2 regions of the Lactobacillus xylocopicola genome follow, and region 2 is predicted to be linked to the other one. Evidence: predicted binding sites of a transcription regulator. Region 2 holds the regulator's gene; the other holds the start of a gene.

Region 1 (8,138 bases), 330 kb from region 2:
GAATATCTGGGCAATTAGGGTGCATAATTTAAGTTTTACTGCTGGGTCTGCGATAATTTCACTAATAAAAAAGCCCGTTACTGCACTGCGCTAGTAAGAGGCTTGGAATTTACTTTTTATCTTGCTTATCCTTTGGTAAAGGCTTGGCATTCAAGACATTGTCAGGGATTTTTAAGAAGTCACGACTCCGCATATTGCTGTAGACTTGTCCGGTTCTTAGCGTCATTAACTTGCCAATCCGCATGTTGACGAAGTACTTAAAGCTAAGCAGGTGACCGTTCTTGACTACCAACTTGACCTGCATGTTCTTGAACTTGCCTTCTTTACCCAGGCGTTGGTAAATCTTAGTTTGCTTCGGGCTCTGTGTATTAGTCAAAAAGATCGGCTTGACCGCTTCCTGCATAATCTTTTTGTCTTTGAGAGTTGCGGTTAAGGTGTAGGTGTTGCCCTTGCGTTTCATCTGATATGCCTTGACGAGGTCTTTCGGCGGAGCCATCAACATTTCATTATTAAAAATCGCGTCAAGCACATCAGCGTAGGAATGTCCGGTCATCTTGCCTAGGTCGGCCTTATACCAAGTACTCTGACCGTTAATATAAGTTGTACCGGTATTGCTAACCCATTCTTCAGCGCGTTGAGACTTGTTCTTGTTCTTAGTTTCATAGTTAAGGTGAACAATTGTCGGTTCGCCGCCAAAGGTGAAGATTGAGGCAACTGACTGGCTGGATGTGTCCGTGTTTAAGTCAACGACTTGCTTGACTTGACCACTCTTGAAGCTCTTTTGGGACCGCTTGATTACTGCTGTTTTGGTTAAGACCGGTTCAGTCTTTTTTTGCTGATTAGAACAGCCACTGACCAACAACGCAGTTACAAGTCCCAAGCCAAGTAATATTTTTTTCGGTTTCATGGTGGGTAAAATCTCTTTTCTACTAATTATATTATGTCTATTGTATCGTAAAACTTGAATTAAAAAAATGATTTTTAGTTCGAAACTCTGTGAAAACAAGGGCTAAATGTGTAAAATGGTAAGTGAAGTTTTTAATTTGCAAAGGAGATATTTCATGTCGAAATTAGTTTTGATCCGTCACGGACAAAGTGAATGGAACCTTGAAAACAAGTTTACGGGCTGGGTTGATGTTAACCTATCAGACCAGGGGGTTAAGGAAGCCAAGAACGCAGGTAAGCTGATTAAGGAGCATGGTTTGGAGTTTGACCAAGCTTATACCTCGGTGTTAACCCGGGCGATTAAGACCCTGCACTATGCTTTAGCAGAAAGTGACCAACTTTGGGTGCCAGAGACTAAGTCATGGCGGCTGAATGAACGTCACTATGGTGGGTTGCAAGGTTTGAACAAGCAGGACACAGCTGACAAGTACGGCGACGACCAGGTTCACATCTGGCGCCGGTCATATGATGTGCTGCCACCGAAGCTTGAGGATGATTCAGAATTTAGTCAAGTGCATGACCGCCGTTACGCTGACCTTGACCCGAACATCATTCCACGGACTGAAAACCTCAAAGTGTGTCTGGAACGGGTAATGCCATTCTGGGAAGATCACATTGCGCCTGACTTATTGGCTGGTAAGAACGTCATTATTGCCGCTCACGGTAACTCACTGCGTGCCCTGACCAAGTACATTGAGAACATTTCCGATGCTGATATCATGGACGTAGAAATGAAGACCGGTGAACCAGTTGTCTACACCTTTGATGACCAATTAAAGGTTACTAACAAGGAAAAGCTGGACGACTAAGTTTTAAAATTAAGCTGTTAACTAAAAATCTCTCAAGTAGTGCATCTTGGGAGATTTTTTGGTATTAAACGTTCGCTTAATTAAAAACACGACTTCAGCAGGATAAGCTATATTTTATGCAGGTGAGTCTAAATTTAAAACCGCATCAAAGACGCTCTGGGGTAGTTTGATGTCACTGCGGGCGGCCTGGCGCTTATTGAGGCTCTGACGGCGCAACAATTGTTGCTTTTTCGAAATACTACGCTGTTCACCGTTAACTGCAGCGTTTTTACGCAATGGAGGAACATCAACTCGGGCAATAACCTTATTTTCAATAATTGCTTGAACGGGCATAGGATATAACCGGCGCGGGATGGCATATTTTAACTTTTCCACTAACTTATGTGCAATTTGGTCTGCTTGTTGACGCGGTACTAGGATATCTAAGGCATCGACCGGCGCATAGTTGATTTGCGTCTGGATTTTGACAATATCAACGGGCTCATAGTCGAGGAATTCGGTGTCGAGAGTCGCGTAACCGTGTGTGAGTGACTTTAGACTGTTAAAGAAGTTGTAGGCAATTTCAGAAACAGGTAATTTGTAGGTAAGAGTAACCAAGTCTTGCTGATTATCAATGTCGAGTAATTCGCCATAATGTTCCTCACAAAGTTTCATGACTGCACTGAGATAGGTGTTGGGAGTGGTAATAATGGCTTTGACGAAGGACTCGCACACGTGATCGATTATAGCGAAGTCGGGAAACTCCACCGGGTTGGTAATGGTTAAGTATTCACCCTGTGGTTGCTGATTTTTAAGGTAGACCTGGTATGTAGCGTTGGGTGCGGTTGTTAAGACTTCAACATGATATTCGGTACGCAGCCTTTCTTTGATAATTTGCAAGTGGAAAATGCCCAAAAAGCCGCAACGAAAGCCAGCGTCAAGTGCTTCAGACTGTTCCGGTTTATAGTGAAACGAAGTATCATTGAGAGCAAGCTTGCTGATTGCCTGCTTAAGTTCCTCATAACTCGTCTCCCCCTTTGGAAAAAGTCCCGCATAGACCATTGATTGTGCGGGCTTAAAGTTGGGAATTGCGGTAGTTGCAGGATGCGCGGTAGTAGTTATGGTTTCACCGACCTGCAGGGCCTGAACGTCTTTGAGGCCAGTTACCAGATAGCCAACTTCACCGGTTGTTAGTGTTGGGACTGCTTTCATATCTGGGTTGAAAATCCCGATAGACTGGGCCGTAAATGAGCTATCATGGCCCATTAGTTGTAACTTTTGCTTAGTCTGCAAGTGACCATCAAAGACGCGAATGTCCGCGATAATTCCCTGATATGGGTCGTATTGGGAATCAAAGACTAGAGCTTTAAGAGCAGCAGTCGGTTCGCCCGTTGGGGCAGGAATTTCTTGGTAGATGGCTTCAAGGACTTGGTGGACATTTTGTCCGGTTTTGGCAGAAATCTTTAAGATAGGTCTACTTGCAAATTCAGGTCGCAGCTTGCGAAGCTGTTTTTCTGTTGCTGCAATGTCTGCTGCAACATTATCAATTTTGTTAATTACCGGAATAATCTTCAAGTTGTATTTGATAGCGAGCCGCAGATTGGCAATTGTCTGAGCCTGAACGCCCTGGGTTGCATCTACCAATAAGATGGCGCCATCACTGGCAGCCAAGCTTTTGGCCACTTCATCAGAAAAATCAACGTGCCCAGGTGTATCAATCAGGTTATATTCATATTCTTGGCCATCAGCACCATGATAAAAATTTCGTACCGAGCGAGCTTTGACGGTAACACCATGTGTTTGCTCGACTGCCATACTGTCTAGTAGTTGGGCACTAAGCTCGCGTTCACTGACGGTTTTAGTCTGCTCCATGATGCGGTCAGCTAGGGTGGACTTACCGTGATCAATATGTGCAATAATAGCAAAGTTCCGGATATTCTCGCGCTTCATATTATTTATCTACCTCTATTTCCTTTTGTAAACCTTGTAAGTAGAACTTTAGTATTTGCTTGGCTTCGGCTTCTAAGTCAATTTGAAAGCCTGTGAAATTTACTGGCAAGTGGTCATGGTGAAACTCATCTAACTTCATCATGTTGATTAGACCACTGATGATGGCACTCTGAATTACAAATAGATGGCTCGCCTGCTTGACTGAAAGGCGAGGAATACGGTCAGCAATTGCCTGTCCCAGTGTCTGGTTAATCTGGTAGAGTTTTTGGCGCTCGGCTAGCGTTTCTTCCCGGTCAGCTGCAGCTTCTAAAATTGGCGCACGGAGGGCATTAAGGCGTACTAAGTCGGCTTGCTTGTGAATTAACAAGTGATTTTGTTGTAATAAAAACTCAACCAGGTCTTCCCAGGTGGATAATTCCGGTTGTGACTGCCAGCTGTTTAAAGCAGCCTGCAAGAAGTCTTGGTAACCTGCCAAGAGCAAGTACATAAAAATATTCTCTTTGGTTTTAAAGTAGTTAAATAATGTTCCCTTGGCTACGCCAGCTGCATGTGCAATCTGAGCCATTGAAAGCTCATAAAAATCGTGTTCGTGAAATAGCCTACCCGCTGCGGTAGCAATCAACTGTTTTTTAGCTTTTCTTGCCGTAGGTGTTAATGTATGCATATAAGCCTCCGTTATTTTCAATAATGACCATTGGTCATTTTACAAATGAATCAACTTTTTAGCAAGAAAAAGCTCTTACGAGCTGGCTAATAAACTGGCGGACTTAGAATAATAACAATAACTTGGGGATAGCAGAATTTTTTATTAGGCCTAACTTAAGTGCTAAAATTGGGTTAGTAATCTTGCTTCTAGGAGTTGAAAATTGTGACTAAAAAAATTTTAATCTTGCATACCGGTGGGACTATTTCGATGTCAGAGGATGAAACGGGTAAAATCAGGCCCAATGCCCAGAACCCGCTTGCAACTGTCTCATTAGCAGCTAGCGGTAAAGTTGAACTAGTGACAGAAGAAATCTTCAACTTGCCCTCGCCCCATATGACACCAGAGCGGATGTTGGACTTGTCGCTCAGGATCAGGCGGGCTGAGGCAGCAGGGTTTGATGGTGCAGTGGTCACACACGGCACAGATACGCTGGAAGAAACGGCCATTTTTTTGGACCTTACCATTTCCAGTCAGCTGCCCGTGGTAGTGACGGGCGCGATGCGCTCCTCTAATGAAGTTGGCAGCGATGGAATCTATAATTTTCGCCAAGCAGTTGCGGTTGCAAGTGCGCCAGATTCGCTTGGTAAGGGCGTAGTGGTGGTGATGAACGACGAGATTCACTCGGCTCGTTATGTGACCAAGACTCATACGACCAATGTCGCTACCTTTCGTACACCTACTTTTGGGCCGATTGGGATTGTCTCTGACGGGCACGTTAATTATGTGCAAACCATCAATCCGCAGGAGCATTTGCCGATTGACCGAGTGTTACCAGGTGTCTTTTTAGTTAAGGCATACGCAGGCATGGGTCCTGAACTATTACAAGCATTGGACCGTCCTCAGACTAAAGGAATTGTGATCGAGGCACTGGGGGCCGGTAACATGCCGCCGCAAACGCTAGGTGCTTTACAGTCCCTAATTGACCATGGCATCCCCCTTGTTCTAGTTTCACGCTGTTTCAACGGTATTGCGGAACCGGTCTATGATTATGAGGGCGGGGGAGTTAACCTGGCACAGATGGGTATTATCTACTGCCGCGGTTTAACTGGTCCCAAGGCGCGGATTAAGTTACTGGTCGGCTTGAGTGCTGGACTCACTGGCCGTCAACTCAAAAAATACCTAAACAGTTAAGAATCGTTTGCACTATAAATAGTGGACGATTTTTTAGTTAGGATAGTTTTCTAAGTCAATATGTGATAAACTTAACATATATGCTGATGCAACCGATTACAAAAGGAGACAAAGTGATGACTGATCAAAAAAATATTGCTTGGGATGCTAATTACGATGTAGTTGTGTTGGGCTTTGGGGGAGCTGGTGCAACTGCGGCAAGATTTGCTGCTGATGCCGGTGCTAAAGTGTTATTGGTCGATTCGGCCCCAGAAGGTCATGAGGGAGGCAATACCCGCTACTCTGCTCAGTTAATCGGGACGGGTAAGGACTTTGCCGAAACGAAAAAATATTATGAAAAATTGACTGCGCCAATGGAACTTGACGAAGAGATGATAGATACCTTTGTTCAGGGCATGGTTGACATGCCAGAGTACGTTGAAAAGTATCTTGAGGTTAAGCCTTGCCGCGCCCGCCAATTTGCCCCGTTTCTGAAGAATTCGTATGAAGAGTATCCAGAGTTCCCAGGAGTCCATTCTTACGACTATACAACTGTTGTGGAGAACTTATTTGATGCCTCTTTATGGCAAAATCTGAAAACGCAAGTCCTCAAGCGTAAAGCTAAAATCACGGTCTTATACAATACCCCGGCACAAGAGCTAATTCAGAATCCGGAAACAGGTAGGATTGAAGGGGTGGTTATTGACCGTACGGGTAAGCAGCTTAAAGTCCAGGCTAAGAATGGTGTCGTGCTGGCAACTGGCGGCTTTGAGAATAACCAGCGCATGATTGAAGATTTCTTAGGGGCTAAACGGGTGGCACCACTGGGTACGTTGTACAACCAAGGGATGGGGATTACGATGGCTCAAGCAGCCGGTGCCGACCTGTGGCATATGGCTAACTACGAGAGCCTAGGTCTCCTGCACGGCATGGCCTTTGCCGTGCCCGCCGGCGAGCGCGGGCGCTTAATGCTTGGCGAACAAAATGACGTTGTTGCACAAGGTAGCTCCTTTGTGATTGGTGACGATGGCACCAGGTACTTTAATGAAGCTGAAGAAAACCGCCATGGCCATATTAAAAACCACGGTTTGTGGAAGGTGCCGCTAAATCAGGAACATCCATATTTAATTTTTGATGAAAATAAGAAACGAGAACTGGATGCCGATGATATTATTGGCGATTACAAGCCATACACGGAACACGTGCTGAAGGCTGACTCGATCGAAGAGTTGGCGGACAAGATTGGGGTTGAAGCGCAAACACTTGCAGCTACGTTGAAGCGCTTCAACCAAGCAGCCGAAGCGCAAGATGATACAGAGTTCCACCGGGCACCGGCAACGATGAAGGCACTAGCTGGCAAGCCAGTCTACGCGGTTCAAATGGAACAGACCATGCTCAATACCCAGGGTGGTCCTAAACGCAACACCCGTGCAGAAGTTCTAAATACTAAGGGCGAGCCGATTCCGCACCTGTATTCGGCGGGTGAATTGGGTGGTCTCTGTGCTAACCAATACCAAGGCGGGGGTAACCTGGCTGAATGTCTGATTTGGGGCAAAATTGCTGGTGTAGAAGCTGCTCGCCTCAAGGATGACATCACTGTTGATGCTGTTAGTGGAGGGTCTGCTCAGGCAAGGTACCTGGATTCAGATCTTAAGCAAGAAGACTATCCAACTGCCAAGAATCAGTACATTGGCCGGTCGACGACCGGTATGGGTGATGAGCTTGTTGTCCGGGTCACTGTTGGTGAACAGAAGCGGCTTACTAATATTGAGGTGCTAAAGCAGGATGAGTCAGCCGACTATGGTCTAAAAGCCGTAAAAACTCTGCCCGCTGAAATGGTTAAGCAGAATAAGGTTGATGTTGACGCTGTTTCTGGAGCTTCCAGTACCAGTCGCGGCTTAAAGGATGCGGTTAATGATGCCCTGAGTAAGATTAACTAGTAGTAGAATAGTGCAAAAAGGGTTATTTCAAACAATAATCTTTTTTTATGTATATTCATAGGTTAATCTAGTGGTTTTTATGGTAAAGCAGCGTTACCTGGTATACAATTCAGGTTAGTTTTAAGTTGATTGGAAGAAAAAATGAATTTTACTCAATTACGTTGTTTCATCAAGGCGGTGGACAATTCAAGCTTTACGATTGCGGCCGAACGCTTGAATTTTTCGCAATCAGCCGTTTCAAAAAATATTAAAGATTTGGAAAATACTATCGGTGTACCCCTCCTTAACCGGGCCCATCACCGGATTTCGCTGACTAATGCAGGTAAGTATTTCTACCGCGTGGCGCGCAATGTTGTTGATGATATGGACTATACAGTTTCGTATTTGCAAAGCAAGCGTAATGATCCAGAAACGCTTCTGCGCATAGGGGTCACTGATACACCGTTAGAACAAAAGTTATTGCCCCTGTTTTTGCGTAAGTTGCGCGCAAATGGTAGCAACTTAAATGTGCAATTTGTCTTTGTACTCAATAATTCGCTGGGTGAACTGCTCAATCATCATGTAGACTTGTGTGCCATTGCCCAAGATGATGTTAATGTGGTTGAGGATGTAAAGTTTAGACCGTTAATTCAAGGTAAATTTGTCTTGGCTTGCCCAGATGATTCGCCATTAGCTCAAAAAAATCAAATTTCTTTAAAA
Region 2 (8,138 bases):
GTGTGATGTACCGCTCCGCATTAGATAGTGTCTGTTTGCGTGTATAACGGTCGAGTGGCACCTTACTCTTATTTGAATTAGTGACTTGAATATAATAGCCAAAAACAGAATTAAAACCAACTTTCAGATTATCAATCCCAGTTTGCTGTCGTTCGCTTTTTTCCATTTCCATCAGCCACTTTTTGCCATTGTTCATTGCGTCACGGTAGCGGTCGAGCTGACTATCTACACTAGCTCTGATTAAGTTGCCTTCAGTTGTTGAAATTGGGGGCTGATCGACCAGCGTGGCAGTAATTAACTGCGCCACACCCTTGAGCGGGTCAATCTTTTGCGCAAAATCTTGCAATATCTTACTATCCGACTTTTGTAAGGTTGCCATTATCGTTGGCACAGCTGCAAGAGAGTGCGCCAACTGTAACAGTTCTCTACCGTTAACATTGCCAAAGGCGATGCGCCCGGTTAAGCGCTCCAAGTCATAAACTCCCTTGAGTGCGTCTGCCACGCTCGCGCGCGTAAAATAACCATCAAGTAGTGCTTGGACCATCTCCTGGCGGTTAGTCAGCTTAGCAACAGTTAACAAGGGGCGCGCTAGCCACTGCTTAAGCAATCTGCCACCCATTGCTGTCTGGGTCTTATCCAGTACCCAAAACAAGGAGCCCATCTTCTTACCGGTTTTAGCCGACGCAATCAGCTCCAGATTCTCTTGCACAGTATGCGACATCTGCAAATACTGGCTCACTTCATAACTGCGCGCAACCTGCAAGTGCGCCAAACTGCGATGTTGCGTTTGAAGAATATAAGCGACTAATTGAGCCACCGCTGCTTTTTCTGCTTGATTAGTTAACTTTTGTTGGGCAAAGGAAATTTCAGCGTGTGTTTCAGTCAACTCCGCCGGTGCCGAAACAGTAATGTTAGCCTGATGCAAAAAATCGCTGGCACTGTCACTCAAGTGACCATTATAAATAACTTCTCTCGTGCGCAATGACAAAAGTTCGTTAGCAACTGCCGACCAAGCCTTCAAATGCGTAGCAAACATCTCCCCCGTCGACAAATCACTGTAGGCCAGGCCAAAAGAATTTTTCGTAGTCACCACCGAGGCTAGGTAGTTAACCTCCTTAGCTTGGCTAGGCTTGTCACTAATGTGTGTACCGGGGGTCACTAACTGAATAATGCCCCGCTTGACCATGCCCCGAGCTTTTTTAGGATCTTCTAGTTGTTCACACAAGGCGACCTTATAACCCTTTTCGACCAGCGTATCGACATAAGATTCCACTGCAACGTGAGGGACCCCCGCCATTGGAATAGGGGTTTCACTCTTGTTTGACCGGTGAGTTAGTGTCAATTCCAATAGTTGCGCACCCTTAACCGCATCATCTTCAAATAATTCATAAAAATCGCCGACACGATAAAAAAGAAAAGCATCGGGATATTGTTGCTTAATTTTATGATATTGCTCCATCATTGGAGTAAGACTTGCTTTTGCCATCTATTCCTCTTTTTCTCTGCTTTACTGCTATTATACCTAACTTGACATTAAAAGAAAAAAGACCGCAATTAAACGATCTCTTTTCTGTTGGGGTTAATATTACACTTCATCATTTTTAGGCAATCTGGCCCTCAACGCTCGGGATATCGTCTTTTCCATCCAAGTCGACAATTGTCTTAATTGCCGCGGTAATGCCTTTGACATCGTCTACTAAACTAAGGCTGGGCATTTCTGGCCGGTCAATTACTTGCTCCGGCAAAAATGGAATGTGCATAAAACCAGCTTTTAGCTCAGGAAATTCCTGATCAATCATATATTGTACTTGGTACATAATATGATTGCACACAAAGGTTCCGGCAGTAGTTGAGACGGCTGCTGGAAGACCCGCTTGCCGAATTGCCCGCACCATCGCCTTAACTGGCAGCTGGGTAAAGTAAGCATTTTGCCCAGCCGCTTGAATCGGGGTGGCAATCGGTTGATAGCCCTTGTTGTCAGCTATCCGGCCATCATCAAAGTTAATGGCTACCCGTTCAGGCGTCAGCGCTGCGCGGCCTCCGGCTTGACCAATATTCAGCACATAGTCGGGGTGCTCTTTCACAATTGCATCATGTACCACCCGGGCACACTCGCCAAAGACGGTGGGAAGCTCCAGTTTAACGATTTGGGTGCCCGCTATCTCATCAGCTAGACGATTAACAGCTTCAATTGCGGGGTTAATTTTATCTTCTCCAAAAGGATCAAAACCTGTGACTAAAATTTTCATTATTTTTCTCTTTTCTCTTCTATATTTTAAAAGGCTAAAAAGTACATCAGTACAATATGAACCACTAGCATACTCAGCGCAATTGGAACTTGTTGCTTAATTACCCCTAACGGGTCTTTCATTTCCATCAAGGCAACGGGTAAAGTATTGAAATTAGCTGCCATCGGTGTTAACAAGGTACCACAATAGCCTGCAGTCATTCCTAAAGCAGCTACAATAACAGGCGAACCGCCTTGAGCAACTACAGATGGAATACCAATCCCAGCAGTAATAACGGCAAAAGCAGCAAACGCATTACCCATGATAACTGTAAATAAGGCCATCGAAATGCAATAAAGGCTGACTCCCAAAAGGTGATTACCCACGGGAAAGATACCAGAAATAGCCTTGGCAGTAACGTCTCCAACCCCAGATGCAGTAAAAACTACCCCCAGAGTTGCCAACAGTTGCGGTAAAATACCAGCAGAACCAACTGAGCGCACCATTCTTTGCGTGTCTTCATAGGCAACTTTAGCAGTTGATCTAGTCAGAATCATGGCCATAATCAAGGAAACAATCGCAGCAATGCCAATACCAACTTGTCCGCCTAAACTAGTAAATTGACCAATTACGAGTGCCTAAATAGCCAGTAAGATACTAGGGACAAAAATCCAATTGCCGATCCTTTTTACTGTTTGGTCAGCTAACTTTTTATTTATTTTCTTAATATGACCAACACGCACCTGCTTAAACAATGACAGTAAGGCAATTACCACGAGTAACCCGCCACTGACTTCACTTGGAAGCCATTGTCCAGTGGCAAACAATAAGGCAAACAAGAACCAAAATAGTCCTGTTCCCCAGCGTACTGAATTAGTTTGATCGCGCCACGACTCAATCGCAGCTGCTAAAAAGAACAAGCCGATTAAGATAAAAAAACCGAGCAACATATTATTAACTAATGCGACCATTATTTCTCCCTCTTTGTTTGCAACTTTTGATCAAAAGCGTGGTTATAATATAAACAGAATAGATAACAAATCAGTGCAATCGGAATAGTATTCAACACGATCCCTGACGGATTAACTGGGTAACCTAATGACTTCATGGTACTTGAAATCAATAAAACACTTGAGGAGGCCACAAAGAGGTTTTGGGCGAAGAAGTTTCCAAAATTCTCGCTGGCCGCAGCTCGGCCTTTAATTTGGTCAACTTCCAAAGCCGTTAATTCTCCGTTAACTTTACCCGCTGCCTGCGCCATTGGATTAATTAAGGGAGCAATAAACTGAACATGCCCCTGAAGTGAAATACCAAAAATGCCCGCCAGTTCACGAATTGCCGTATAGATATCGAAATCCGACCAGGCGTCAAGTTCTTCAGCTTCTTAATTAAATTAACTGAGGCTTGCTTGAGACCATGCCTTTCTAAAATACCGATTGTTGGTAGAGTCAGGAAAAACAAGGATACCATTCGGTTATCAACAAAGCCCTTACCCAAATTCCGTAAAAAAGAGACAAAATCAATACCTGAAACTAATGCCGTTACAAGCGCAGCAATGACCACAACGGCTACAGTATCCAGGCCGAGTGCAAACCCTACGACTATGACTAAAACGCCTAATAAACTTAAGCATTCCATTAACTATCCTTTCATGTGAAAATAATAATAATAATAATACAAGTAAACATATTAATATTGTTATCATATAATGTCAATAGTTTGACGGAAAGCCAGCATTTTAACTTACAAAAAAACTGCTCAAGCGAGCAGTTTTTAGCGTATATTCAGTTATATCAACTACATCATGCCAGGAGCACCTGCAGCAGCGGCAGGATCAGCAGCCGGTTTATCTTCTGGAATTTCGGCAACGACAGCTTCAGTTGTTAGCAGCAAGGCAGCAATCGAAGCGGCGTTTTGCAGAGCGGTCCGGGTAACTTTAGTTGGGTCGATGATACCGGCCTCAACCATGTTTTCCCATTCGCCATCAGCGGCATTGTAACCAACTTCTTTGGCTTGACTTTCAAGCTTGTTCAAGATGACGGAACCATCTTCACCAGCATTTTCAGCAATTTGCCGAACTGGGGCAGCCAAAGCCTTAAGTACGATATTAATCCCAGTCTGTTCATCGTCATTGTCACCCTTAAGGTCTCTAACAACACCCATCACGTTAATTAGAGCAGTACCACCACCAGCAACGTAACCTTCATCAACAGCTGCACGGGTAGAGTTCAGAGCATCTTCGATGCGGTAGCGACGTTCCTTAAGTTCAGTTTCAGTAGCAGCACCAACGTGAATAACTGCTACCCCACCAGTCAACTTAGCTAAACGTTCTTGCAGCTTCTTCTTGTCGAAGTCTGAAGTGGTTTCTTCAATTTGCTTTCTAATTGAATCTTCCCGCTCCTTAATTGCTTCATCCGAACCAGCACCATCAACAATGGTCGTTGAATCCTTGGTAATCGTGATGCGACGTGCTTGACCCAATTGGTCAAGCTTAGTGTCCTTGAGTTCAAGGCCGAGGTCTTCGGTGATAACCGTACCACCAGTTAAGGCAGCAATATCTTGCAGTTGTTCCTTGCGCCGGTCGCCAAAACCTGGAGCCTTAACGGCAACGACGTTGAAAGTACCACGAATCTTGTTCAAAACTAAAGTAGGCAGTGCTTCGCCCGACACATCATCAGCAATAATAAGCAGTGACTTACCTTGTTGAACGATCTCTTGCAAAAGTGGCAAGATGTCTTGGATATTAGAAATCTTCTTGTCGGTAATTAAGACGTAAGGACTTTCTAAGTCAGCTTCCATCTTATCGTTGTCGGTTACCATGTATTGTGACAGGTAGCCGCGGTCAAACTGCATTCCTTCAACCACTGACAATTCAGTTTCGATTCCCCGTGAGTCCTCAATGGTAATAACGCCGTCATTACCCACCTTTTCCATGGCATCAGCGATTAGGTCACCGACTTCCTTGGAAGCTGAGGAAACGGAAGCAACTTGGGCAATTTGATCCTTTGAAGAAACCGTGTGGCTAATTTTGTGTAATTCGTCCACAACTGCTTTAGTGGCCTTCTCAATTCCGCGCCGCACGCCAACTGGGTTGGCACCGGCAGTTACGTTCTTCATCCCTTCGCGCACGATTGCTTGGGTCAAAACAACAGCAGTCGTAGTACCGTCACCGGCAATATCGTTAGTCTTCTGAGCTGCTTCAGCCACCAGCTTAGCACCCATATTCTCATAGTGGTCTTTCAGTTCAATCGCCTTGGCAATCGTTACACCATCGTTAGTAATATCCGGGTTACCATAAGATTGCTCCAAGACAACGTTTCTACCCTTAGGGCCAATCGTAGCCTTAACGGTATTTGCCAACTGGTCAACACCCTTTAATAAAGAACGTCTTGCTTTTTCTGAAAATTTAATATCTTTTGCCATTTTATCCGCTCCCTAACTACTTAACAATTGCTAAAATATCTTTTTCGTGCAGGACCAGGTACTTCTCGCCCTCGTACTTGACATCAGTACCTGAGTACTTATCATACAGGACGACGTCCCCTGTCTTCACCGTCATTGGAATCTTGTTGCCATTCTCAGCATAAGTTCCCTCACCAACCGCGACAATTTCGCCTTCAGTTGGTTTTTGTTTAGCATTCGAAGCAAGGACGATTCCGCCTACAGTCTTTTCTTCTTCCTCTTTAACTTTAACGATCACGCGATCACCTATTGGTTGTAACACGTTTGTCCCTCCTATTAGTAAAAATCTTTTTAATTGTTAGCACTCATATTCATCAAGTGCTAACTTACAATTAAGATAATAACCTTTTTTCAGATAAAATGCAAGAAAAAATTAGCACTTTTTCAGTTAAAGTGCTAATTATTCTTAACTCTTATCCGCAGGCTGTTGCTTACTTGGGTTTATCGGCGTCAAGAAAGTAAATCAAGGTCTGTAATTCCGTCGCTAAGTCAACGTTCTGGACCCTGATCCCACTTGGAGCTGAGAGTCGAATTGGGGTGAAGTTCATGATCCCCCTAATTCCAGCTTCGACCATATCGTCTGCCGTCTGTTGGGCAGTGGTCGATGGCACCGTCAAAATCGCAATTGTAATCTGTTGGTCGCTCAACTGTTGCTTCAATTCGCTCATACCGTATACCGGCACCCCGCTTAGGATTTTACCGGTAATCTTGGGATCAATATCGAAGGCACAAGAAATCCGAATATTGTTACTACGCTTGAAGTTATAGTTGAGCAGTGCATGTCCCAAATTACCAACGCCGACCAGGGCCACATTGGTCAATGTATCCTGATTTAGAATCTTTTTAAAAAAGGAAAGCAAATTTTTGACATCGTAACCATAACCGCGTTTGCCCAGCGCGCCAAAATAAGAAAAGTCGCGTCTAATCGAAGCACTATCAACCTGAACTGCTTCCGAGAGTTCAGTTGAAGAAACTTTATCTTTGCCCGCTTCGTTTAAGATAATTAAATAGCGATAGTACAGCGGCAAGCGCTTAGCTGTCGCCGTGGGTATTTTTATTTTTTCCATTTTTTAAAAGAGCCTCCAACTTAAATATTGCCTGAGCCTTCTTCTTGTGAATTGCTCATCAATTAGTATTATTTTACCCGTAACGTTACGCTATTTGCAAATATTTTTTTCACAATCTTGCAAACACTGTCAACGAGGGCTACTTTCAACTTTCTTTGCTTAATAGTAAGAGGCCCACTGTAAGTTCTTTTCGTATGCTAAAATAGTTTCTAGGTGAAAAAATATGATCATTGCACAAGGACACGATTTAGAAAAACAATTTGGGGCGAACACCCTATTTCAGCATGTTAACTTTTCAATTGCTGACCAGGCCAGAATTGGCTTAGTTGGGCCTAACGGTGTTGGCAAAACAACTTTACTCAAAATTATGACGGGCGAGGAAGAGGCTAGTCGGGGCGAATTTACTGTCAATAAGGCCGTCGAGGTCGGTTACCTTGCCCAAGAAAACGGACTAGCTGAAGATAAGACTATCTGGGACGAGCTGGTCGAGGTCTTTGCTGCGCTCATTAAGATGGAGCAACAGTTGCACGCTTTGCAGGCAGAAATTACCGCCCAACCTCATAATCCAGAACTATTAAAGCAATATGACCAGTTGCAGTTCGATTTTGAGCAAAAAGGGGGCTACACTTACCAGGCTGACATCAAAAGTATTTTGAATGGTTTTAACTTTCCTGAGGCGACTTGGTCCAAGGTCATTGCTAATCTATCTGGCGGTGAAAAGACGCGGCTTGCTTTTGTAAAGCTGCTCCTGCGTAAACCACCTCTGCTCCTACTCGATGAACCGACTAACTACCTTGACCTCGATACTTTGGACTGGCTGGAAGGCTACCTAAAAAACTATCCTGGGGCAATCCTAGTTGTGTCGCACGACCAATACTTCCTAGACCACTTAGCTACCCAGATTTTCGAGTTACAATTTGGCCAATTAACTGTGTTCAAGGGCAATTACACTAACTATGTACAAGAGCGCGAATTGCGCGACCACCAGCAGGAAGAAGCCTTCGAGAAACAGCAAGAAAAAATTAAGAAGGACGAAGAATTTATTCAGAAAAACATCGTCCGGGCCAAAACAACTAAACGGGCTCAAAGCCGCCGTAAACAGCTCGAAAAGCTCAAGCGAATTAATCCGCCCAAGCACAAGACCAAGGTGCGAATGACCTTCAAGGCTGACCGACCTTCCGGTAAGGAAGTCTTGATTTTGCGTAATTTGGCGATTGGCTACCCCACTAAGACCATGGTTGAGGATATTTCTTTACAAATTAATCAAGGAGATCGCGTAGCCGTGATTGGCGCTAATGGGATTGGCAAGTCCACCTTGCTCAAGACTATTATGCGGGAACTGCAAGCTAAGGCTGGTTCAATCAAGTACGGAGCAGCTCTC

The links. The regulator Rex, encoded in region 2, represses fermentation and respiration genes when NADH is low (regulators of the CRP and FNR family bind a similar motif). The targets are predictions, from matches to a motif close to TTGTGAANTANTTCACAA.
Region 1: the regulator Rex is predicted to act here: its motif matches at 5,581-5,598, upstream of R8389_RS07055 (FAD-binding protein).

Annotation. Positions count from the first base shown of each region.
Region 1 is NZ_AP026803.1:1,455,597-1,463,734, reverse strand. Features, by position in the region: gene R8389_RS07080 (DUF6612 family protein) at 110-907, opposite strand; gene R8389_RS07075 (2,3-diphosphoglycerate-dependent phosphoglycerate mutase) at 1,062-1,754, shown strand; gene lepA (translation elongation factor 4) at 1,869-3,683, opposite strand; gene R8389_RS07065 (TetR/AcrR family transcriptional regulator) at 3,685-4,347, opposite strand; gene R8389_RS07060 (asparaginase) at 4,597-5,520, shown strand; gene R8389_RS07055 (FAD-binding protein) at 5,637-7,439, shown strand; gene R8389_RS07050 (LysR family transcriptional regulator) at 7,581-8,138, shown strand, end outside.
Region 2 is NZ_AP026803.1:1,120,721-1,128,858, forward strand. Features, by position in the region: gene mutS (DNA mismatch repair protein MutS) at 1-1,486, opposite strand, end outside; gene pcp (pyroglutamyl-peptidase I) at 1,602-2,249, opposite strand; partial or broken gene R8389_RS05575 (DUF979 domain-containing protein) at 2,276-3,199, opposite strand; partial or broken gene R8389_RS05580 (DUF969 domain-containing protein) at 3,199-3,866, opposite strand; gene groL (chaperonin GroEL) at 4,026-5,651, opposite strand; gene groES (co-chaperone GroES) at 5,668-5,952, opposite strand; gene R8389_RS05595 (redox-sensing transcriptional repressor Rex) at 6,122-6,757, opposite strand; gene R8389_RS05600 (ABC-F family ATP-binding cassette domain-containing protein) at 6,981-8,138, shown strand, end outside.